Regions from separate parts of the Staphylococcus epidermidis genome, predicted to be linked through region 1. Evidence: riboswitches for the same ligand, from Rfam matches in the RefSeq annotation. Region 1 holds a riboswitch; the other holds the start of a gene.
The links. Region 1 has a riboswitch for FMN ahead of FNL83_RS06615 (ECF transporter S component). Riboswitches for the same ligand answer to the same signal wherever they lie in the genome.

Region 1 (12,442 bases):
TATAGTGTTGTAAGCTAATATTTTCTCGATTCATACTTTTTTGAACTACATTTAATTTGAGTGATAAAATGTGAGATAAATCAGTTTCTAATTGAGGTGGTGCTGTAGCTGTTAGTGCTAACACTGTTGCTGAATTAAAATGATGAATAATTTTACCAACTAAAGCATAGTGAGGTCTAAAATCATACCCCCACTCTGATAAACAGTGCGCTTCATCTAATACTATTAATCCAAAGTTGATATGAGCGATGTACTTAAAATTATGAGGTTGCAGTATATATTCTGGACTTAAATAAATAAATCGACTTTTACTTAGTCGTTTAATATTGTCTCTTTTTTCTACTTCGTCCATGCCGGAATGTACACATGCAACATGTGTTTCACCTTTTAACTTCATTTGCATAACTTGATCATCCATAAGCGAAATGAGTGGTGATATAATTAATGTCGGTTTTTCTAATATATATGTAGGGAGTTGATAACATAAGCTTTTACCGCTACCAGTTGGTAAAATTCCAAGTGTATGCCTTCCATGAAGGACACTATCAATAATTTCTTCTTGCCCCTCTTTAAATTCATCAAAACCAAACCATTCCTTTAAATTATCTTTCAGCAATTAAATCACCTCTTTCTATTCCTACTATAACTAACTTAATTTGAAAGTAAGTCCAATCAGTAAAATGTTCTTTATAAAATTTTAATCGTTCACCGCGATGTTTTTGATAGTAGTTTATAAATTCGAGAATATCTTTTTTATTTATAAATAATGTATAGTCTATCAAATAACCTTTAATATACATTTCTAGAATATGATCTTCAATTGTGTTAAGTTTTACATTTTGTAATTGAGCAATTTCTTTTAAATTGAGACCAGATTTTAACTTTTGATAGCTTAAGTATGTATTTGTTAGTAATGGTGAAAGAATGATAGCTTGAGAAAGTATTGGATATTTCGTTGAATCTTTTAATTGATTCAATATGTCAATCAGTTCATTCATTTCTCGTTCAAATAATTCTGATTGTGGTATACTCTCAATTAAACTTATTTGTTGTCTAGTATACATGGATTCCTCATATCCTTGTAAATAATAATGAAGAAATGTATGGTTATATTTATTATTTAAATTCTCAAATAATAAATATATTTCGTCTATAGTATTTGATACTTGATTTGATTCAATGACCTGATGATAAAGTTGTTTAACCCTTTGTTGGATATAGGTATTTTGAACGATTGGAATAAATGTATTTGACTCCTTGCGTGTATGAGATAACGTTTGGATAAGTAATTGTATGCAACTAAAGGTTTGAGTGAGACTATCATAAGTGTATTGTGGATGTATTTTTACTTGAATTGATTTTTTAAAATCATCCTTTTGGAGTATAAATTGCTCAAAAGTTGAATACTTTAAGTTAGGTAAACTATGATATAATGACAAAAGTTGTTGGCTTGACGCATCGAAAAACGTTTGGTGTGACTTCTTGCCTGTTAAAATATTATAGATACTTTTATTGGTTTTGTAGTTAAATGCATGACTCATAGCGTATGATAGTATATTGTACAAATTAAACCCTCACTCTATAAAACGAATAAATTGAAATGTAATCTATCGATGTCTACAATTGTATTTATAATACTAGTGTAGCATTTTTATCAAAGGAGGCGAATAAATATGGCAAAATATACAATCGTTGATATGGATACATGTATAGCATGCGGTGCTTGCGGTGCAGCTGCTCCAGATATATATGATTACGATGATGAAGGTATTGCATACGTAATCCTTGACGATAACCAAGGTACTGCTGAAGTGCCTGAAGAGTTATATGAAGATATGGAAGATGCGCTAGAAGGTTGTCCTACTGACTCAATCAAAATTGAAGACGAACCATTTGATGGTGACGCACTGAAATTTGAATAATATATGATTCTTAGAATACATAAAAATTAATCTAAATGATTTATTACTATTTATAGTATACAATTTGTATGAGAATTAATTTTTAAGGTAACTAGCCATAAACAATAAAATAATCAGCTATTAGATGAATTGATCCCCAAATGAATTGTTTAATATGATTCATTTGGGGTTGTTTATTAGGAACTAATGATGACATTTTATATGGCTCTTTAAAACCAGTGTTCTATTTGATAAGAAATTTAAAAACATAATACCTTAAAACGTTACGCTCACTATTGTTAAATTTTTTATGAGTTACACTTTCTTTATATCTTCAGTAATAGTATAAAGATAAAGACAATGTCCAATTTTGAATATGAACATTGTCTTTATAATAGATAAATAAAAAAGGTTTTAAATGTTTTTTATTTGATGATATGTCTTAATCTTCTAAATAACAGCACAAATATAATGGAAATGATTATGCCTTTAATTAAATTAAAAGGTATGACTCCAGACACAATAACAATTTTTACGTTATTAAGCACATCACCTAAATTAAATATCATTCCATATAATGGAAGTAACACAAAATAATTTAAGATGCTCAAAACAATAGTCATAACGATTGTACCTGTAATTAATCCATAAATTAAAGAACGATTATTTTTTCTTTTTCTATAAACATAGTATGATGATAGCAAAAAGCTGACGCCTGCTAAAAAGTTAGCTACTGGTCCAACAGGATCCCCTATATTGAATAGAAAATTTAAAATATTTTTGATGAGTGCAACGATAATCCCAGCAATAGGACTTAAGAGGAATGTTGCTAATAACGTCGGTACATCACTAAAATCGAGAGTTAGATACGGTGGTATAAATGGCAATGGAAACTTGATGAAAGTTAACACAAACGCTACCGCACTTAACATACTAATTGTAATCAAACGTTTGTTTTGTTGCATATATAATTTTCTCCTTCCATTCATCTTACTTAGAAAAGGAGGAAATTTGAACAACAAAAAACCTCCATCTTCTCCCATCCAGACTATACTGTCGGCTTCAGACTCTCACTGAATCAAGACAAAGCAAAAATTAATACGTTGTCGTCGCAGGCTTAGATTACTGCCGGTTGGGAATTACACCCTACCCCGAAGATGAATATATCAATTTTATTTTAAATTTATATTACATGATTAGTTTTAAAAACTCAATATTTCTGCTTACGGTTAATATAATGTTTTGACATTAATAACAAAATATGAAATCAATATATAACATGAATTTAAGTTTTAACACATAAAATATTTACAAATAAATAAATAGGCTTTATTGATTCTGAAATTATGTCTTTAAACTTGTAGAAGTTATTCAAATAAAATGATAATTAAATTTATGTTCAATTTAGTTATCTACTGATTATATACAAAAAAACGCCTGAGACATCACTCTGAGTCGCAGGCGTTTTTCATATATTATTTTTGATGTATTGCGTTATAATTTCTCTGTTTTCAAAAGAATCATTGAAACTGACAATTTATGATACTTTTCAGTTTCTAACTAATTTGTTTTGATTTAGGTAGTCTAATAATAAATGAAGTACCTTTGCCTAATTCGCTCTCAACATCAATACGTCCCCCGTGTTCTTCAATAATCATTTTACAAATGAAAAGTCCTAATCCGGTGCCTTGCTTACCTCTTTTTCGAGCAGCGTCCACTTTATAAAAACGGTCAAATACTTGTTTCAGATGTTCCGGTGCTATACCAGTGCCTGTATCAGTTATTGTTAAAATATTGAAATCTGAATCTTCATCAATAGAAATCTTTATAGAATCACCAGCTTGTGTATATCTTGTTGCGTTATCAATTAAATTAGTTAACACTTGGTCCATTCTATCCATATCATAGTTCCATAATTGTTCGTCATTATTAGAATCAAACGTCATTGTTAAACCTAATTCTTCACTTTGCATGCGATATTTAGACTCCATTTTATCAAGAAGGTGTTGAATAGGTTGTAATTCCTTCTCAACTGATAATCCTTCAGCATCCATACGAGCTACATTTAGTAATTCATTGACTAAACGATTAAGTCGCTTAGATTCATCTAAAACGATTGCTAATGAGTCACGTATTTCATCTGGTTCGGTAACTATACCGTCTACTATGGACTCAGTGTAACCCTGTAATAAAGAGATTGGCGTACGTAATTCATGTGATACATTTGCTATAAAATCTTTTTTCATTTGATCAAGATTATGTTCATTTGTCATATCACGGATGACCATGACAATACCACTTCTACCATTTGTTTGAATTCTATCTATATAACTGGAGATAAATACATAGTACCTTGTATTAATTTCTAATTCTAAATACTCATTCTGTTGTGATTCAAATGTTGCTTCAATTTGCTGTTCAATAGATTCTTTTGAAAAATCATCAATGTGACGCATAATATCATCAGCCATCTTGTTTGACAATATGATTTCACGTTGATTATTAATGCCTAGAACGCCTTCTACCATAGAGTTTAATAATGTATCTCTTATATTCTTAGATGAAGAAATTGCTTTGATATGTTCTTGAATTTCTACGTTCATGTTGTTAAATGCACGTGATAAATCACCTATTTCATCTTTAGTAGCGACAGTTGAAATTTGACTATAATCCCCTTCAGAAACTTTTTGTGCTTGTGTTTTTAATTGACGTAAGGGTTTCGTTATTCTATTAGATAAAAAGAATGCAAATATTGTGCTTGCTATAGTAAATATAATAGCAGTTATTAATATAATAATTGTAATAGCATTATTTGTATCTTCGATAGATTTCAAATCTTTATATATAAAAACACCACTATAATGACTTTGAGCACCTTTTTGAGCTTTCATTGGGTATCCTAGCAAAAGATAAGATTGAGAATTACCTTTATTTTTTATTGTAATATTTTGAGTTTCATACTCACCTTCTTTAAACACTTTTTTAAATTTAGTACTCTTTTTTATTTCATTAAACATTTGTTTTTTAGTGTCTTTATACGATGAGTCTGGTTTCTCGCTCATGTCTTTCATAATAATGAGGCCACCCGGTCCATCACCATCAATGAGTGTTTGGCTATTTTGGATAGCTAATGTTTTGTTATGAGACTTCTCAACAAGTGAACTAATTCTTTTGGCATCTTCTTTAATTGCATTTTCTGTTTCTTGCGTAAAGTAATATTGTATAAAAGTGATTAATGAAACACTTAATAAAATTAAAACTGTCGCTACTATTAAAATAATAGTTAACCACAGTTTTATAACAACACTATTTAGTCGGTTCATCACTAGGTTTTACCTCAAATTTATAACCGACACCCCACACAGTTTGTATCATTTGTGCAGCATCACTTGATACTCGATTTAACTTTTCTCTAAGTCTTTTGACGTGAGTGTCTACTGTACGCAAGTCCCCATAAAATTCGTAATGCCAAACCTCTTTAAGTAACTGTTCTCGATCAAATACTTTATTTGGAGTTTTAGCTAAATAGATGAGTAATTCATACTCTTTAGGTGTTAGATTCACTTGTTGATCATCCGCAAGGACTCGATGAGCGTCATTATCAATCACTAGATGACTAAATTCAATAATATCGCGTGCATGCGGTTCGCTTTGCTCAGTGTTTGCAGTTTGTGTACGTCTTAATAACGCCTTTACTCTCAATACTACTTCTCTAGGTGAGAAAGGCTTAACAATATAATCATCTGCTCCCGATTCAAATCCTTCAACACGATTTGTTTCTTCACCTTTTGCAGTAAGCATGATGATAGGTGTATCTTTATGTTCTCTAAGTTTAGAGGCAACTTCAATTCCATCCATTTCAGGAAGCATTAAATCTAAGAGGATGCACGCATAGTTGTTTTCAAGAGCAAGCTCGTAGGCTTCTTTACCATCTCTTGCTTCATGAATTTCAAAAGATTCTCTTTCTAAATATAATTTAAGTAATCTTCTAATTCTATCTTCATCATCAACGATTAAAATTTCGTTAGTCATACTTTCTACTACCTCCTACACTTGCTGTTAAATACATTTGTCATTATATCATAGGTTAACGTTATTGAGTGACTCAAAGGTTAACCTTGTGAAAAAAATATCAATCTTAATGGTAATTACATCTTTTTGGTGTTTATTTACCGTTTTCTGCCAAATGTCTTAATATTTTTACTTCATGTGGTGTAAGAACTCTTCCTTCACCGGCGTTCAAACCTTTTAAATCTATAGGGCCAAATTGAATTCTTGTTAACTTATTAACTTGATGACCGAAATACTCAAACATACGTCTAACTTGTCTATTTCGCCCTTCACTAATTGTAATTTCAACTAAAGTCGTATTTTTTTCTTTATCTTGCTTTTTTATTTTAACTTGTGCTGGTTGTGTGTAACCATCTTCTAATTCTATTCCTTTTTCAAGTTGCTTAATTTCCTCTCTCATTAAATAACCTTTTAATTTAGCAACGTATTTCTTTTTAATGTGATATCGAGGATGTGTCATCAAATTAGTAAATTCTCCATCATTAGTTAATAATAAAACTCCAGATGTGTCATAATCTAATCGTCCAACCGGATAAATACGTGATTCTAGATCATCAAAGTAATCCGTAACCACCCTACGTCCACGATCATCAGAGACACTTGTAATGACTTGAGTTGGTTTATAAAATAAAATATAAATTTTGTCTTCTTGTTCGATTTTAATACCATCAACTTCAACTAAATCTGATGGCATCACTTTGGAACCTAATTCTGTTACAGTTTGTCCATTGACTTTAACTCGTCCTTCAGTGATAAGTACTTCTGCTTTTCGACGAGATGTATATCCGCTATTAGCGATTCTTTTTTGTAATCTCTCTTGTTCTTTACTCATTTGACTCTCCTTTTTGGTTAACTAAATTACTAAAGAATTCATCCATTTCTGCTTCATCTTCTTCTGTAGTAGGTAATGCATCTAAGTTTTCGATTCCAAATACATTTAGAAATAAATCTGTGGTTATTAAATGATGGCTTCTAGAATGATCAACATCTTTGGCTTCTACTAATCCCCTAGCGATTAAAGTCTTTACAGCTCCATCCGAATTAATTCCTCTAATCATTTCTATATCTCCACGAGTCAGCGGTTGATTATATGCAATAATAGAGAGTGTTTCCATTGCTGCTTGGGATAATTTCATTTTAGACTTTTCTTTGACTAATTGTTCTATGTATGTAGAAGTTTCTTTTTTTGTTGTAAGTACATAAGTTGAGCCGTATCTTTGAATTGTTAAGCCATGTGAATGATATTTACTAACTAAATCTTCTAATTGATTGAGGTTGATGTCTAATATGTCAATAATTTGTTTTTGTTCTAATCCTTCATCGCCAGAAGTATATAGTAATGCCTCAAGTATTGCAATATTATCCAATGCTATAGTTCACTCCTCTAATTATGTCAATGTCATCAAATTGTTTAGTTTGTTTGATATTAACTATTCCTGATTTTGACATTTCTAAAATTGCCAAAAAATGAGTAACAACTTGTTCGACCGGTTCATGAAATGTAAATAAACTGAAAAAGTTAAACGATTCATGTTGTTTTAATCGTTCGGTAACCTGTGCTGTAGCTTGTTGAATCGTAAAGGTTTCTTTTTTAATTTCTACAGATTTAGGAGTGTTAAGTTCAACTCGATTTTTTACTCTTTGATAAGCTACAATCAATTCAGTTAAATCAATCGTTTGATTAGGATCCCACGATTCATTTGTCTCTAAATGAGTAAGGTCCGTCGGATGTTTAGTAAAATAAAGATCGCGTTCTTCTTTCATAGTATTTAATATTTCAGTATATTCTTTATAGTTTTGATACTCAATAAGTCTTCCTACTAAATCCTCACGAGGATCCTCTTCTATATCTTCTTCGATGCTCGTTTGAGGCAATAGTAATTTACTTTTAATCATTAGTAATTCTGATGCCATAACTAAATATTCACTAGCAACATTAATTTCTAGCTGATTCATCGCATGAACATATTGCATGTACTGTTCAGTTAAGGCTTTCATAGGGATATCATAAATATCAATTTCATATTTTTGAATTAGATGCAATAATAAGTCTAATGGACCATTAAATGCATCGAGTTTTACTTCATACATTACATCTACCTCTATATCAAATTGCATCGTTAATGCATATTTCACTAAATTATTATAGCATGAATACATACAACTTTTAAATTATGGGTGAAATCTAATGGATCAATCATTAATGGATTATTATTATCAATTTCATAAGCATCAACATTACTTCCTATGTCATGATATTTTAGAAGATGCTTGGAAATCACAAAATACTTTTTCAAAACATGATGCAGTAGTAAGTCTCATTTTGTTTGCAACAGCTAATTATCACTATCGTCGTGGGAATTTAAAAGGCGCATTAAAATCTTTTGAAAAAGCTTTATTAACTATTAACCACGCTAAAGATGACACTCAATTACACCTTAATATCAATGAATTTAAACAACTTATTGTGAAAATGATTGAAGCAGTAAAATTACAAAAACAATTTACTCCGTTACAATTACCTATTGAACCAGAGTTTCAGACACTTATTAAACGTAAATATCCGGATTATTTGTTTACCTCTCAAATAATTAAGGAACCTTATATTGTTGATCATCATATTAAACGTGACAGAACTGAAGTGATAAAAAATAGAGAACGTGCTCTATTCCATAGACAGTATCGAAACAAAAGCAATAAAAAAGACCAGTAAATTTATGGTTGGCTATTAAACATAAATTTACTGGTTACATATTCCTATATTACTAAGCTCTTGGATGAAACTGCGTATACATTTTTCTAATTTGTGATTTAGATACATGTGTATAAAGTTGAGTTGTAGAAATATCAGAGTGACCTAACATTTCTTGTACGGCTCTTAAATCAGCACCATTTTCTAAGAGATGTGTTGCAAATGAATGCCGTAATGTATGTGGTGTAAGCGTTTTATTGATATTAGCTTTCAAACCATATTGTTTAATGATTTTCCAAATGCCTTGTCTTGATAAAGACTTTCCATGCATGTTAAGAAATAGCGCTTGAGTTGTGGTTTGTTTGAGTAATTGAGGTCTTACGGTTTCAATATATGTAGTTAAATATTCGATGACGGTATCTCCTAAGGGAACGATTCTTTCCTTATTCCCTTTCCCGAAAACTCTTACAAATCCCATCATTAAGTTTACGTCTTCAACATCTAATTGAATAATTTCAGTTACACGCATACCTGTGGCGTATAAAAGCTCCAACATCGTACGATCACGATATCCATTATTCTTAGTTAAATCAGGCGTTTCCAGTAATGCTATTACTTCGTCTATTTCAAGCACATCTGGTAATTTCTTTTCATATTTGGGTGTTTCAATTAAAACAGTTGGGTCTTTAGCAGCATATTTTTCGCGTAATGCAAACTGATGAAAGCTTCTTATTGTAGAAATAAACCTTGCGAGAGATTTTGAAGATTGCCCCATATCTATAAGGTGTCCAAGACACTCTTGGATAATTTGTCTATCAATAAAATCGATATGTGAAATCTTGTTATCTTCAAGATAATCTTTATATTTTTTTAAATCTCTTCGATACGCTCCTATAGTATTGTTACTTAATCCTTTTTCAATTTGAATGAAATTTAAATATTCTTCAATGATAGTATTCATGTTGGCACCCCTATTGAAGCGGTAACTTGTCTATTGGATAAGTTATTGCTTATTTTTGGCTTGGCATTCAGAACATACACCGTGAAACGTTAAACGGTGATCTAAAATCTTGAAATTAAACTCATTTTCAACACGATTTTCAACCTCAGGTAATAAATCTTCTTCAATTTCTTCAACTTTACCACATTCCATACAAACAAGATGATGATGGAAATGCTTGGCTCCTTCTTTTCTTAAATCAAAACGAGCTACACCATCACCAAAATTTATTTTATCTAGCACTTTTATTTCAGCTAGCAATTCTAAAGTTCTATAAACGGTAGCTAATCCTATTTCTGGAGCCTTATCTTTGACTTTTAAGTACACATCTTCTGCGCTAAGATGATCTTTTTCATTTTCAATTAATACTCTAACAGTTGCCTCTCTTTGTGGAGTCAATTTATATGAAGATTGTTGTAATTGTTGCTTCACGCGATTTAATCGTTCTTCCACGGAAGCCTCACTCCTCTACTAAGAATTATAATCATTTTAATTTAATCCATGATTCATTTAATAAAATACCAATATTGTCGGTAAAAAGCAAGGAGATTTGCTTGTTATTTAGAATGATTATAATTTAATAATAGATGTTGCAATGCAATGATTGTTTTGGCATCCTCAATTTTATTATCTTTTAACAATGAATCGATTTGACTTAAAGGTACTTTGTGAAGCTCCACAAATTCATCATCATCTAAATTGGTTTCTCCAACCGTTAATTGGTCTGTGAAGTATATAGAAAGTTTTTCACTTGAAAATCCAGGAGACCCATACATATTAGTGACAAATTGCAAATCTGAAGCAATATATCCTGTTTCTTCTTGTAGTTCTCTAATAGCCGCTTCTTTACGATCTTCACCCTTTTCTAATTTGCCTGCGGGAATTTCCAAAAGTGGTTGATCTGCAGGCTTACGAAATTGTTTAACTAATAAAACTTCATTTTCAGGAGTTATTGCACACACTGCCACCGCACCATGATGAAATACAAGTTCACGTTTAGATGTGCTACCATCGGGTAATTCAACATCATGTACTTCTAAATCAATAATACTACCATTATATATAACTGTTCTATCGATTGTTTTTTCGTTTAATCTCATATTTAAACACGTTCCTTTTAATTGGTTTTATAAATTGATAAACTGAATTCGTCAGTTAAAGTGTATCGAAAGGAGACTGGACATGCAAAAAAATATTCTAAAAAGTGGCATCGAAATTTCTGAACTTGGGTTAGGTTGCATGAGTTTAGGCACAGATTATAAAAAAGCGCAACCAATTATTGAAAGTGCAATTGATAATGGTATTACGTATTTTGATACTGCAGATATTTACGATCAAGGAGTTAATGAAGAAATTGTTGGTAAAGCCTTAAAAAAATATCAAAATCGTGATGACATCGTTATCGGAACTAAAGTTGGAAATCGATTAACTGACGATGGACATATGACGTGGGATCCTTCGAAAAAACATATTAAAGAAAGTGTTAAGGGATCATTGAAACGATTAGGATTAAACCATTTAGACTTATATCAATTACATGGCGGAACAATAGATGATCCTCTAGACGAAACTATTAGTGCATTTGATGAATTAAAGCAAGAAGGATATATTCGTGCATATGGAATTTCATCTATACGGCCTAACGTGATAGACTATTATCTTAAAAATAGTCAAATTGAAACACTTATGTCCCAGTTTAATTTAATAGATAATCGCCCTGAAAGTCTTATTAATGACGTTCATGATAAGCAAGTTAAAATTCTAGCACGTGGCCCTGTATTTAAAGGTTTATTAACTTCAAAAAGTGTTGATGTTATAGATGAAAAATTTAAAAACGGTGTGTTAGATTACACTCAAGACGAATTAGGTAGCACGATTGCTTCTATTAAAGAATTGGAAAGTAATTTAACCGCGTTATCATTTAAATATTTAACTTCTCATGATGCTATGGGGTCAATTATTGTAGGAGCTAGTAGCGTTGAACAACTTGAAGAGAATGTCCGCAATTATTATAAAGAAATCAGTTTAGATCAAATCAAATCTGCACGTAATAGAGTTAAAGATATTGAATATACACAACATTTGAAATAAAAGGATATTAACCAACTTGTTAAATACCTAGATGACTATACTTAAATAAAGAGATCCAACAGATGAAACGGTTAAATGACGTCTGTAGGATCTCTTTACTTTAAGGCAATACAAAAATCATATTGATAACGTTGACAAAAGCCAAAGATGAGTTTTTGAAAAAATCATTTATAAAATGTTCATTCAGTCAATACTTTTGATTACCTTAAAATTGACCTGTGTTTAAACTTTATTTTTAAATAGATTTGGACATAATTTTTCTAGTGTACGTGGACATAATTGATAAAATTTAAGCATTATTTGCATCCATGATGGTTGATTAATTTCAATTTTATTTAGTATTATTCCTTCCACTATTTGCTTGGCAAGTTGTTGAGGTTGTATCATCATGTGTCTATAATTTTTAAAATACTTTAGAGTAGGATCTGCGTTTTTTTGGAATGGTGTATCTATTGGACCGGGCTGTACATTGAGCACTTTTAATTCCGGTTGTTCTAATCTCAATGCATTAAGAACGGCGCTAAACCCTGCTTTCGATGCACCGTAATGTGCCGCATTAGCCTGTGAAACAAGAGCAGCTTGACTAGATATACCAACGATATATGCTGCTTTTACTAATTGTGGTTGAATCACTTTGTATAACAAATTAAAATTTGTAAGATTAACCTCGTAAGTTTCTACTACTTC
Region 2 (12,442 bases), 280 kb from region 1:
ACTTTACATCGGTGGCTACCCATGACAATGAAATAATCAACCAAGTCAAACAATTTATGAAAGAAAATCATATCAGCAAAGATAAAATGGAATTTCAAATGTTGTACGGTTTCCGCACGGAATTATCACAAAAAATAGCTAATGAAGGTTATTTTTTTACAGTTTATGTACCATACGGTAATGATTGGTTTGCGTACTTTATGAGAAGACTAGCAGAACGGCCTCAAAACTTGTCATTAGCTATAAAAGAATTTACTAAACCCAAAATCTTAAAAAAGGCAACCTTGGGTATAGGTATATTTGCAACTTTATTGACGTCTCTTATTCTTGGCATTAAAAGACATAAAAAATAAAGAGGCTGGGACATAATTCCCTAGCATAATAGCCAGTAAATGAGTTTTCACGACATGTAAATGATATTGTAGAAACAATTCCCGATACTGAATTCGATGAATTCAGACATCATCGTGGCTTAATATAAGAAAAGTAACAGCTCAACGAGCTGAAAATAATCAAAAAAATTATAAAAAAGACAATTTCTATATTATTTCAATAGAAATTGTCTTTTTTTACTTATCTTGAACCTTTTTGTCCCAGCTTCTTTATTTTTTAATTGATTTGCTTAATTAGATTAGCCATTTCGATTGCACTAACTGCTGCTTCTGAACCTTTATTTCCAGCTTTAGTACCAGCTCTTTCAACTGCTTGTTCAATACTTTCAGTTGTTAGAACTCCAAAAATCACCGGAGTATCTGAAATGTCGTTTGCTTTAGAAACACCTTTAGCTACTTCATTACATACATAGTCATAATGTGAAGTTGCGCCTCTAATCACACATCCTAATGTAATCACAGCATCATATTCACCTTTTTGAGCTAATTTTTTTGCAACGAGTGGAATTTCGAATGCGCCAGGCACATAAGCTACATCAATATTTGTATCTTCTACTTCATGACGAATAAGTGTATCTTTAGCCCCTTCAAGTAGACGTGTAGTAATAAAATCATTAAATCTACTAACAACAATCGCAATTTTTAAATCCTTACCAACTAATTTACCTTCAAAATTCATTTTCGAGCCCTCCTATATTAAATGTCCCATTTTATTTTTTTTAGTTTCCATATAACTATGGTTATATTGTGTTTCTGGAACGATAAGTTCAATTCTATCTACGATCTCAATGCCGTAATCTTCTAAACCTTCAAATTTTTTAGGATTATTGCTGAGCAAGTTAATTTCACTTATATCAAAATACTTTAATATTTCAGCTGCAACATGATAATCTCTCAAATCCTCATCAAAACCAAGAGCAAGATTTGCAGTAACTGTATCATAACCTTTTTCTATCAACTCATATGCGCGCAACTTATTAATTAACCCTATTCCTCTACCTTCTTGAGGTAAATAAATAATCATTCCACCATGTTCGTCAATATATTTCATTGACGCTTCAAGTTGTGCCCCGCAATCACATCTTTGACTATGAAAAATATCCCCAGTCAGACAAGCAGAATGCATACGTACATTAGGATTGCTTTTTAAATCTCCTTTAACAATAGCTACGATTTCTTCATCGCTATAATCCGTTGTAAATCCATACATATCAAAATGACCAAAATCAGTTGGCATCTTGACCTTTGCCTTAAGATTAACATTAAGTTCAACAGCCTTACGAAAAGCAACCAAACTTTTTATAGTAATCATTTTTAAATGGTGGCGTTCTTTAAATGACTGGAGATCTTCACCCTTAGCCATTGTCCCATCATCATTCATAATTTCGCAGATTACTCCAGCTGGTTGTGCTCCTGTTAACCGTGCCAAATCTACGGCAGCTTCAGTATGACCATTACGTGTTAACACACCATTCTCTTTTGCTATAAGTGGAAATAAGTGCCCCGGACGATGAAAATCTTCAGGATTAGTATTTTCATCTATGAGTGCTCTAGCCGTTTGTGTACGTTCATGTGCACTGATTCCTGTAGTAGTTTTATAATGATCAATGCTTACAGTAAAATGTGTGCCATAAATATCAGTGTTATTTTGCTCCATAGATTGTAGTTTTAATCTTTCAGCTATAGATTTATCAATTGGTGCACAAATCAGACCACGACCCTCTTTAGCCATAAAATTAATGGTATTATCATCCATCCATTCCGTAACAGCTACAAGATCTCCTTCATTTTCTCTATCTTCATCGTCAACTACAATAATGCTCTCTCCATTTCTTAAAGCCTCTATAGCCAACTCAATTGTATCGAATTGCATGTGATATTCCTCCTAAAAACCAAATGCTCTAAGCTTTTCTTCTGTTAACTGCGATTGATTTTGATTCATGATGTTTTCAACATATTTAAATAGTACGTCAGACTCCAAGTGCACTTTGTCGCCCACTTTTTTAGATGAAAGAATAGTAGATCGACGTGTTTCTGGTATAAGATGTATATCAAAAGTATAATCATGTAAATCAAATACAGTAAGACTAACTCCGTCTACAGTTATAGAACCTTGCTTTACCATTTGATTCAAAATATTTTTAGTTGTTTTAATAGAAATAATTTTTGAGTTAGCAGTTTCATTGATTTTAGAAATTGTTCCAAGCTCATCAACATGACCTAACACGAAATGTCCACCAAATCTCCCACTTCCACTCATGGCTCTTTCGAGATTAACTTCTGTATTACGTTGAACACTTCCAAGATATGTTTTGTTTTCAGTCCCTTTGATGACTTGAACTGAAAAACTTGAGTCAGTGAAATCTATCACAGTTAAACATGCACCGTTAACACTTATTGAATCACCAATATGCATATCAACTAAAATGTTTTGTGCTTTAATTTCAAGCGTTCTTACTGATTGCTCAGAGCGAACTTGTTGTACAGTACCTATTTCTTCAATGATACCTGTAAACATAGACATTCACTTCTTTCGTAATTTCAATTTTAAATTTTGATTAATTAACTTGGAATCAACAATTTCAAATTGAGTTGCTTCAGGCAAATCAATGACCTCGTCAGTCTTATAAAATTGATGTTTGCCAGAACCACCAATTAATTTCGGGGCTATATATAAAATGAGTTCATTTAGATGTTTGGATTGGAGAAATTGAGATGTAATATTTGGGCCTGCCTCGACTAGCAGTTTCCCAATACCTCTTTGATATAAGTCTTGTAATATTGTCGTTGTATCACAATTACTAATACTTATTATTTTAATAAAACTTTTATTTGTTTTTAATTTTTCATTTTCAGTGTAAATCCATATCTCCGATGCAGTATCTTTAAATATTTGTTGATTAAAATCGAGTTGACCTTTCTTAGAAAGAATAACTCGAATCGGATGCTTTCCATCAGGAACCCTGGTTGTATACAATGGATTGTCTGCTTCAATGGTTCTACGCCCAGTAATAACTGCATCATGCTCATGTCTTAATTGATAAACATCTTCTTTAACTTCTTTGTTTGTTATCCACTTACTTTCATTAAAGTCTGTTGCTTGTTTACCATCTAGACTAGATGAGACCTTTACAGTTACTTCTGGAACTTCGTTTCTTTTAGCAGTAAAAAAGTCACGGTATAATGCAGCTGCATTTTCATTATATTGAAATTCAACCTCTATACCAGCTTCTCTCAGAATCTCGTCACCCTTACTTACTAAAGTAGTATCTTTAACAGCATAGATGACCTTAGATATGCCCGCTTCAATGATTTTATGCACACAAGGTGGTGTTGAACCATGGTGTGTGCAAGGTTCTAATGAAACGTATATGGTAGCACCTTGGGTATTTAAACCTGCCATTTCAATAGCTTGTACTTCGGCATGTTTATCTCCCTTTTTTAAATGTGCACCTAAACCTACAATCCTACCGTTTTTAACAACAACGGATCCTACTGGTGGATTAACACCTGTTTGTCCATTTACCATTTTTGCTAGTTGAATAGCATCATCCATAAATCTACTCAATTGATCACCTCAAAAAAAACCTTATACCTATATTGTAGGCATAAGGAGATATCTATATCTTTAAATAAGCCTATTAGCATACTAAAAATTGCACATAAGTATACAATACGCTTATCATAACTACACGAATTTGTGTAAGTCGATAATTCAAATTCTTTCTCCCATCCAGACTCTAACTGTCGGCTCTAGATTCACACTAGATCAGCCACTAACATCAAAAACAATATTAGTGGGTCGCAGGCTCAATTTACTGCCGGTTGGGAATTTCACCCTGCCCCGAAAGAAATATATGAAATTGTTATGATTAATTGAGTCCAGTAGTTCTTCACTACATTGTAAATCTTACTATATTTAAATTTAAAATACAATTTTATAGCTTACTTTATTAAAAGATTTTATGAGAATATATTAAACTCACAAACACGCTTAATGCATATTACTTATTTCTATTTTCCTGTGTTATATATAATTGAGATACTGTATCAACAACTTGATTAACAATCATCTTTACGCCATTTCTAAGTTTATTGACACCGTTGGTCATTTGTCCAATTGCAATCACATTTTTTAAGGTTCCATATCTGGGGCTTATGACTTGATTTGTTTCTGGGATAATTTGAATGCCACCCATAGGATGACGTTGAACAATTTGTCTATTTTCTAAGTTTAAAATTAATTGATCATCCTCATCTAATTGAGAAAGATGTGTTTTAGAGCCCGTTGCATTAATAACGATGTCAAACAACTCATAATTTTGCGTAGTGTCGTTATACTTCAACATAAATTGATTATTTTTATGGACTATGTCTTCTAGCCCTTTTTTAATGACAAGTTCATTATTCTGTATTAACTTGATAAGTAAACGAGCTGTTCTAGGAGGCATTGGATTAGAATTTAACTGAATAATTTTAGTGTATTTACGATTAAAAGTTTCTTGATCTTTAACGCTCAAACTATTCCAAATCCAGTTTAAATTTTCTTTTAAATGTTCAATGATACTTTGGAATATCCCCATTTCTTCTTCATGATTTAAATCATACTCCAAGTCTTTGACATGGTTTCCAGTTCTACGATAAATAAGTTTTTTAAAATCTATTCCATAATCTTCACATTCTTTTAAAAATAATGAAACTACTTTTTCTAATGGTACATTACCAAAGTGATTTTTCATAATTCCATTAAATCGTGATTTAGTTAAATGCGTAAACTGAATTTTAGTCATTTTCCCTCTAACACTTGGCAATGCTGCAGAACGACTTGTCATAGTAATGGGTAAAGATGGATGATGTGCAGCTACATATCTCACAGCATCTAAACTAGCCAACCCTGTTCCAATAATCACGATTCGATCTGAATCTTTAACATTATCAAGTGTATGATATGTAGGATACGGCGTTTGTATATAGCCTTTAGTTCCCTTCAAATCATAAGGGTCATGGTAACTAAAAGTTCCAAAAGTTAAAAATAAATAATCGTATTCACGCCATTCTTTTTCATCATCACATGTACATACATGATATTTTAAATCTGTGTCATCAACATCGGATTGTGTAAAAATTTCTTGTACTTTATCATTGATAATAGTTAAATTATCAAATTGGTCATTATAATAAGATAAATAAGACTTCATATAATGACCAAATACAAATCTAGGCAAATATTGAGGATTACTAAAATTAAATTCCGTCTGATTTTGATACCACTTCCAAAACTCTTGATCATCATCAAGATTTAAGCTCATGGATTTTGATGGCATGTTAATAAGTAGTTCGCTACTATCATTTTGAAATGGAACACCTTGGCCCATATTTCTATCATCGTCATATACATCTACTTTTAATTGAGAAAAGTTTTCATGTTTAACGAGTTGGCGTAACACACTTACACCAGCTGTTCCCATACCTATTATTGCTACACGCATGTAAATCATCCTTATGTATTTATTATTAGTAGTTACGTTTTACTGTACACTTTTTCACTTTATCTATATTACCTATTTGATTGACTTTTAATCTTAAAATAGTATGCTAAAATTTATTTGAGGTGAAGCTTATGAAATTTATAGTTAAAGTTTTAATTGCTTTTGCAGTTCTGTTTACAATACTATCGCGAAAAAACAAAGCTGAATAATTTAACATTTAATCCAATAAATTAAAAACACCACTATAAAACTATTGAGAGTTAACTATTGCTTAAATCTAAATTAATTTTAATTAGCACGATTAACTTCACAACTTTTATTAGTGGTGTTTAGTTTAACTATTTAATTTATTTTTGGTGTTTATCGTCATCTTTATAAACATATAATTTGAAGTATTTACCTTCTGTTTTCATGTTCTTGTAGAAATCTGCAATGATATTCGCGTTACTTTCAGCCCATTTTATATCAGTAGCATATTGGTGTTCACCCGGGTTTTTAGGGTTCCATCTCATACTATAAAGTGTATTTTGATCGTCATGAGATAAGAAATGCTTATGAATAAAATCAGCGCCACCATAAATAGCTTTTTGTGGTGTGTCCCATCCATGTTTTTTAGCATATTCGGCACCTGTTTTAATAGGGTCACTATCTAATGCACCAACACCATAGAAATTGTAATATTTTTTACCATCTATTTCTACACCATTAGCCAGTTCACTTTTAGCTGCGCCTGTTTCTAATAGAGCATGAGAAATAAGATATACTTCATTGACATGTTTAGACTTTGCAGCATTAATAAAATCATCTGTATGTTTTAGTAATACTGGTCTATCAAACAACATGCGTTTAATTCTGTTTTTATCAATGCCTTGATACTTAGACAAATCTAAAAATTGATATTTTTGTTTATCATCATCTATGAATTTACTACTATCCATAGCTTCTTTAATTTCTGTACCAGACGCATCACGCCAAGCTGTATTTGCTTTGTTAGATACTTGTTGGCTCGTATAATTGTGTATTTGCTTTTTAGATGCTTTATCTAAAGTTTTATCTAATTTTTCAACCTTTTCAACTGGTTTGACATGTTTGAAAAATATTTGATCTGAAATCATTGAAAAGAAGATAAAACCTGTAACAACAAATACAATTAGCAAACCTATGATAGCTAATATTGAGCCTTTCTTGTGCTTAGTCATATTCACACCTCTTAGGTCATTGTTGTTAAACTAGTCATTCTATTACGATAATCAAGTTTAACATTATTCAAACACATTCACAATTTGAAACTTCTTTTGTTACAAATTCATAAATAAATGGTAATCAAATTGAAATTTAAATAAATAGGTTACACGTTGCACATATTAAAATAATAAGACAAGAATCGAAAATTTTTAATGCCAAATGAATGTTTTATAAATTGACAAAACTTAAAAATTTCATTAATTATTATTAAACAACAATATTAACCCTTATTTTTATGGCAATTAGATTTAAATTTTAAATCATTTAAATATTATAGTGTTGAATAGGTTTTATAAACTCAAATTTAGTCACTATGGTGACACTCTAAATATTAGTTCTTATAATTCATCATTATGAAACTTACAGCTTGTGATCTATTTTTATAATAGTATTGATTCAAATCTATAGTTCCTTCAATTTCACCTTCACGGTATTTCATCTCATTGGTGAAATTATTAATCATCACAAAATCAGATCGATCTCTAATAATATCCAAATCATCATTTCTTGCAAAAAAGTGCTCGAGATTTAAATGTGCATAATCCATAAAAGTTCCTCCTTTTTACTCAAAAAGTATTTATGTTGAAAAGCCAAGTTAGCGTGCAAATAAAACACTTATTTTTACATATTAATAAAGTCTATGACTACTATTTAACACCTATTGCTTCAATTACGCAAATGATTATTTTCAAACAATAAGTTAACTTCTATTTATCCGGAAATCATTTTATGTGCACAAATAGGAGTTAATTAAATGTCATTTGAGGAAGCATATAAAAAATACAACAATATCATACATTATTTGTTAAAAAGTTATCAAATCACTTATAATTATGATGAATTTTATCAACAAATGCTCATTAAAATGTGGCAACTTACACTCGATTTTGATGAACAACAATCTTCTTCTTTTAAATCTTATCTATTTATACGCCTAAAATTCTATCTTATAGATTTATTTAGACAAAAAGACAATACGCTTAATATATGTAGCATTGACGCCCTTTCAGAACTTTCTCCGTCATTTTCAATCAACGAAATCGATTTACTTATTAAAGATATTTCACAACAGTTACTTCCACGCGAACGAGATTGGTTAACCTTATATTTACAAGGATACAAACAATATGAAATTTCCCAAATTTTAGATTTTTCACCTACAACGATTAAAAAAATAAAATCTAACGCAATACGAAAACTACGTCGTTATTTAAATTCATCTACAAAGGATTGACATCTATGAAATGTATATCAACGCATTCACTTTTATATATTCAAACTGCGTTTTCAACAAATGTTGAAACCTATATTCAGTATGAACATTACGCTATTCATTTACCATGTACACCTGAAAAAACATTACATTATTTATTGGAATTACATCAAAAATCCTATCATAATCAATGTATGTTATCTAAAAATATTTTAAACATTAAAAAATTCATACCTATCTATATTAATGAGGAAACCATATTATTTCCAGTTACGCAAAAACGTGCACCGATTAAATATTTTATCAATGCACGAAATATTATAGGAATTCATTCTTCAATTCATACCACAATGATTGTTTTTGAAGATGGTACGACTATCGAACTGAACATCCCCTATACACTTGTAACAAAAAAATGGCAAGAAAGTCTTACCGTAGGTCATATCATAGAGAAAACTACCTTTTATTAAATTTATATTCTAAAAGCTTCTTAGTAAACAATGCAGTCGTATGTTTAATAGCATATAAACTAGCAATTATTATAATTATCGCGACAATCAAAACAGTTAACATAACAAAAACTGATAAATCAATATTTGGGTTGATATAGGCATGCACGATAGCTAAGCTGGCCACTAACCCTAAAATAAAGAGTCCGAGCAAAAATGCATAAGCTAAAACCATACAAATTAAAAGTACGAACACATGAGAAGTCGATTTTTTCTTATGATTAAATATAAATTTCTTTAAATATTCATTTGAAAATCTTATTGGCTTATTGGTATCAATACTTTTATTCTGATCAACTGAGTCAATATATTTGTTAAGCGCATTCTTCTCTTTAGCATTTAAAAACCATAATTGCTTATTTACTCTTTTGATGAATTCATTTTTACTCATTTGATAGGTACCTCTTTTCAGAATTAGTCATATTTATCAATAGTAAATGAATCAAACTATTCTTTCAAATCTTCTTATATAACTAAAATAAAACAGCAATCTAGTGAAATAAATCCACTTAATTGCTGTTTTTTTACATTTATAAAATTGACAAACCGGAACTTTGAATGTCTTTGGCAAAACCTTTGACTGTATCTACTGAAAGTTCTCCTATATCACGGCCTAAATTGTTATTAACCTTTTTTACAACATCAGCTGGGCAAGTAATAATATCAGCTCCAATTTCATCAGCTTGAATTACATTATATACTTCACGACAACTTGCCCATAATAATTGAACACCTTCTTTACTATGAGTGACCTTAACTGATTCTTTCATCAAAGGAAGTGGATCAATCCCAGTATCTGCAATGCGTCCTGCAAATACTGACACATATGTTGGCACACCTTCAGTCACAGCGTCAGTAATTGCTTTTACTTGCTCTATAGTATAGACAGCTGTGACATTCAACCTTACCTGTTTCGATGATAAACGTTTAATTAATGGTAGTGTAGACTCACCAGTTGTTGTAACAATAGGAATTTTTACAAATACATTATCACCATATTGTTTTAAAATCTCAGCTTCTTTTTCCATAGTAGGTAAATCGTCAGCAAACACCTCAAAAGAAATTGAAGCGTCGGGTATTTCACTAACCACTTCCTCTGCAAAAGCTTTATAATCAGTTACACCCGCTTTAGCCATCAAGCTTGGGTTCGTTGTAAAACCATCAACGAGTTGATTCTTATATGCTGATTTCATTTCTTCAATATCTGCACCATCCGCAAACACTTTAACATTTAATTTTGTCATGTCATTTCTCCTCCTGAACGTGAAAGGTCAATACTATCAATTATATGTATAGAATTGATTATTTGTATGTATATCAGACTAAAACTAGGGATAGCGATTTATTATCACGTTTTAAATTTAAAAATTTTATAACTTATTTATAACATGACCTTGAAATGTAAGCGAATTATTTGCTTTAATTTTAAATATACTGTTTAAAATGGAATGAAAATTACTATGTTTAAGTTTAATAAATATGATAGTATATTGTAATAATGTTTATCTAGGAGGCAGTTTATGGCTCGGTCAAAAAAGTACTTTTATCTTAGTCTATTAATGATAATTTTAAGTTTTTTCTTTAATACCAATAATTCATTATTGAGTAATATATTTCAATCGTTTATGAAAATTGTTGTAGTTACAAGTATCGTTAATATTATAATACTTATTTTATCGATTGTTTTTGCCGATAAATCTATAAAGTATGCTAAGGAAAGTTCAGATTGGATTAGATTTGCAAGCAAAATATTACCATTGATTATTTTAATCACTATTATTATCCATATTCTTTCATCTTTACATACTTTTGGTTACATTTTTAAATAATAATAATCAACTCTTTTATATTTTGAGGTGAAATATAGATGCAATATCTATATATTTTTGTAGGTGGTGCTTTAGGTGCATTGATAAGATTCTGTTTATCAATGCTTAATGAAGGTTCAACCATTCCGTTGGGGACATTTGTTGCAAATTTATTAGGTGCTTTTTTAATGGGTAGTATCGGCGCATTAAGCCTTTCACTTTTTAAAACTCATCCTAACATAAAAAAAGGGCTTACTACTGGTTTACTTGGTGCGTTAACTACCTTTTCAACATTTCAATTTGAACTTGTAACACTATTTAATCAGCATCATTTTATACTATTTACTATATATGGTGTGACGAGTTATATTCTAGGAATACTAAGTTGTTACCTCGGTGTCAAAATAGGAGGTAGATTTTCTTGATTACTATTTTGCTCGTTATGTTAGGTGGAGGAATAGGTGCTGTACTTAGAGCCCTTATCACAAATATATGCCAACGCTTATTCAATAGTAAAATTCCTATTGCAACATCTATAGTAAATATTACAGGTAGCTTAATTATCGGGTTTATGATGGGACACGCACTCGATAGCCATCATATGTTTCCTTTCTTTGTTACAGGTGTTCTCGGAGGTTTAACTACTTTTTCAACATTATCATCTGAACTTGTTAATATGTTAAGCCCTCAATTTAAACCAATACGTTTTGTAGTTTATTCCCTATTACAATTTATTTTAGGTTTCATTGCTTGCTTTTATGGATATCGCATCTAATATTAAAATAACTTTTACTAACGGTTATATTAATTTATTTCATAGATTATGATTTCTATTTGTATCTTGAATTTTCTTATTAATTTAGAAGCTCAACGAAACTAAATCCTTATTAAGGTCCTCAAGCTATCATGACAACTAGAATCATTGTAGTTAAAATAATAAACATATTCTCAACTCAACGATGTTGTACCAATATATAATAAACATACTAAGATTAGCTATGAAGAAATCTATGACGATAGATTTTTTCATAGCTATTTTTTATAGTTATAGAGAGAAGTAGACTGTCCAGACTCTTGGATTTTAAATCCGTATAAAAAACAAGTCAGCTTTACTCTCGCCTTTTGAAATTCGTTTGTAGTATGTTGGGTTCTTGAAACCGTGTATAGGAAAATGAAATGAGAAAGGTTAAGTAAAGTTTTTAGCTTCTCAATTATTCAAAGGAGGTTTTTTTATCGATTACTTAGGTGTTGATATTAGTAAAAGAAGTAGTGTAGTTGCACATTATAAAAATGGAAAATTCCAAAAAGAGTTTTTCATCCAGAATAATAAAAATGGTTACAATTATTTACTCAAGTATTTGAATGACTTAGACCACCCACAACTCATTTTTGAATCTACAGGTATCTATTCAAGAGGTATGGAACGATTTTGTTGTGTAAATCAAATTAACTATATTCAAATGAATCCGTTAGAAGCCAAATTTAAAACGAGCGCTCTAAGATCATGGAAAACTGATCAGGCAGATGCTCATAAGCTTGCTTGTTTAGGACCGACGCTTAAACAAACAGACAACTTACCTATACATGAGTTAATATTCTTTGAATTAAGAGAACGCGTCCGTTTTCATCTAGAAATCGAGAATGAACAAAATCGACTTAAATTTCAGATCCTTGAATTATTCCATCAAACATTCCCTGGTTTAGAAAGATTATTCAGTAGTCGATATTCAATCATTGCACTCAACATCGCAGAAATCTTTACTCATCCAGACATGGTTCTTGATAT

Region 2: another riboswitch for FMN. It lies ahead of ribD (bifunctional diaminohydroxyphosphoribosylaminopyrimidine deaminase/5-amino-6-(5-phosphoribosylamino)uracil reductase RibD); the one in region 1 lies ahead of FNL83_RS06615 (ECF transporter S component).

The regions. Positions count from the first base shown of each region.
Region 1 is NZ_AP019721.1:1,313,645-1,326,086, reverse strand. It holds gene FNL83_RS06635 (RecQ family ATP-dependent DNA helicase) at 1-616, opposite strand, end outside; gene FNL83_RS06630 (YpbB family protein) at 603-1,565, opposite strand; gene FNL83_RS06625 (ferredoxin) at 1,674-1,922, shown strand; gene FNL83_RS06615 (ECF transporter S component) at 2,327-2,866, opposite strand; FMN riboswitch at 2,929-3,064, opposite strand; gene FNL83_RS06610 (ATP-binding protein) at 3,458-5,224, opposite strand; gene FNL83_RS06605 (response regulator transcription factor) at 5,208-5,933, opposite strand; gene FNL83_RS06600 (pseudouridine synthase) at 6,067-6,804, opposite strand; gene scpB (SMC-Scp complex subunit ScpB) at 6,797-7,339, opposite strand; gene FNL83_RS06590 (segregation and condensation protein A) at 7,332-8,063, opposite strand; gene FNL83_RS06585 (DUF309 domain-containing protein) at 8,161-8,685, shown strand; gene xerD (site-specific tyrosine recombinase XerD) at 8,738-9,625, opposite strand; gene fur (ferric iron uptake transcriptional regulator) at 9,668-10,117, opposite strand; gene FNL83_RS06570 (NUDIX hydrolase) at 10,222-10,764, opposite strand; gene FNL83_RS06565 (aldo/keto reductase) at 10,847-11,755, shown strand; gene FNL83_RS06560 (SDR family NAD(P)-dependent oxidoreductase) at 11,978-12,442, opposite strand, start outside.
Region 2 is NZ_AP019721.1:1,032,305-1,044,746, reverse strand. It holds gene FNL83_RS05320 (proline dehydrogenase family protein) at 1-353, shown strand, start outside; gene ribH (6,7-dimethyl-8-ribityllumazine synthase) at 610-1,071, opposite strand; gene ribB (3,4-dihydroxy-2-butanone-4-phosphate synthase) at 1,084-2,265, opposite strand; gene FNL83_RS05305 (riboflavin synthase) at 2,278-2,910, opposite strand; gene ribD (bifunctional diaminohydroxyphosphoribosylaminopyrimidine deaminase/5-amino-6-(5-phosphoribosylamino)uracil reductase RibD) at 2,917-3,960, opposite strand; FMN riboswitch at 4,110-4,248, opposite strand; gene FNL83_RS05295 (FAD/NAD(P)-binding protein) at 4,397-5,881, opposite strand; gene sagB (peptidoglycan release complex glucosaminidase SagB) at 6,229-7,080, opposite strand; gene FNL83_RS05285 (hypothetical protein) at 7,458-7,673, opposite strand; gene FNL83_RS05275 (sigma-70 family RNA polymerase sigma factor) at 7,881-8,360, shown strand; gene FNL83_RS05270 (competence protein ComK) at 8,366-8,809, shown strand; gene FNL83_RS05265 (hypothetical protein) at 8,796-9,239, opposite strand; gene FNL83_RS05260 (transaldolase) at 9,379-10,092, opposite strand; gene FNL83_RS05255 (hypothetical protein) at 10,369-10,677, shown strand; gene crcB (fluoride efflux transporter CrcB) at 10,716-11,081, shown strand; gene FNL83_RS05245 (fluoride efflux transporter FluC) at 11,078-11,431, shown strand; gene FNL83_RS05240 (IS110-like element ISSep2 family transposase) at 11,889-12,442, shown strand, end outside.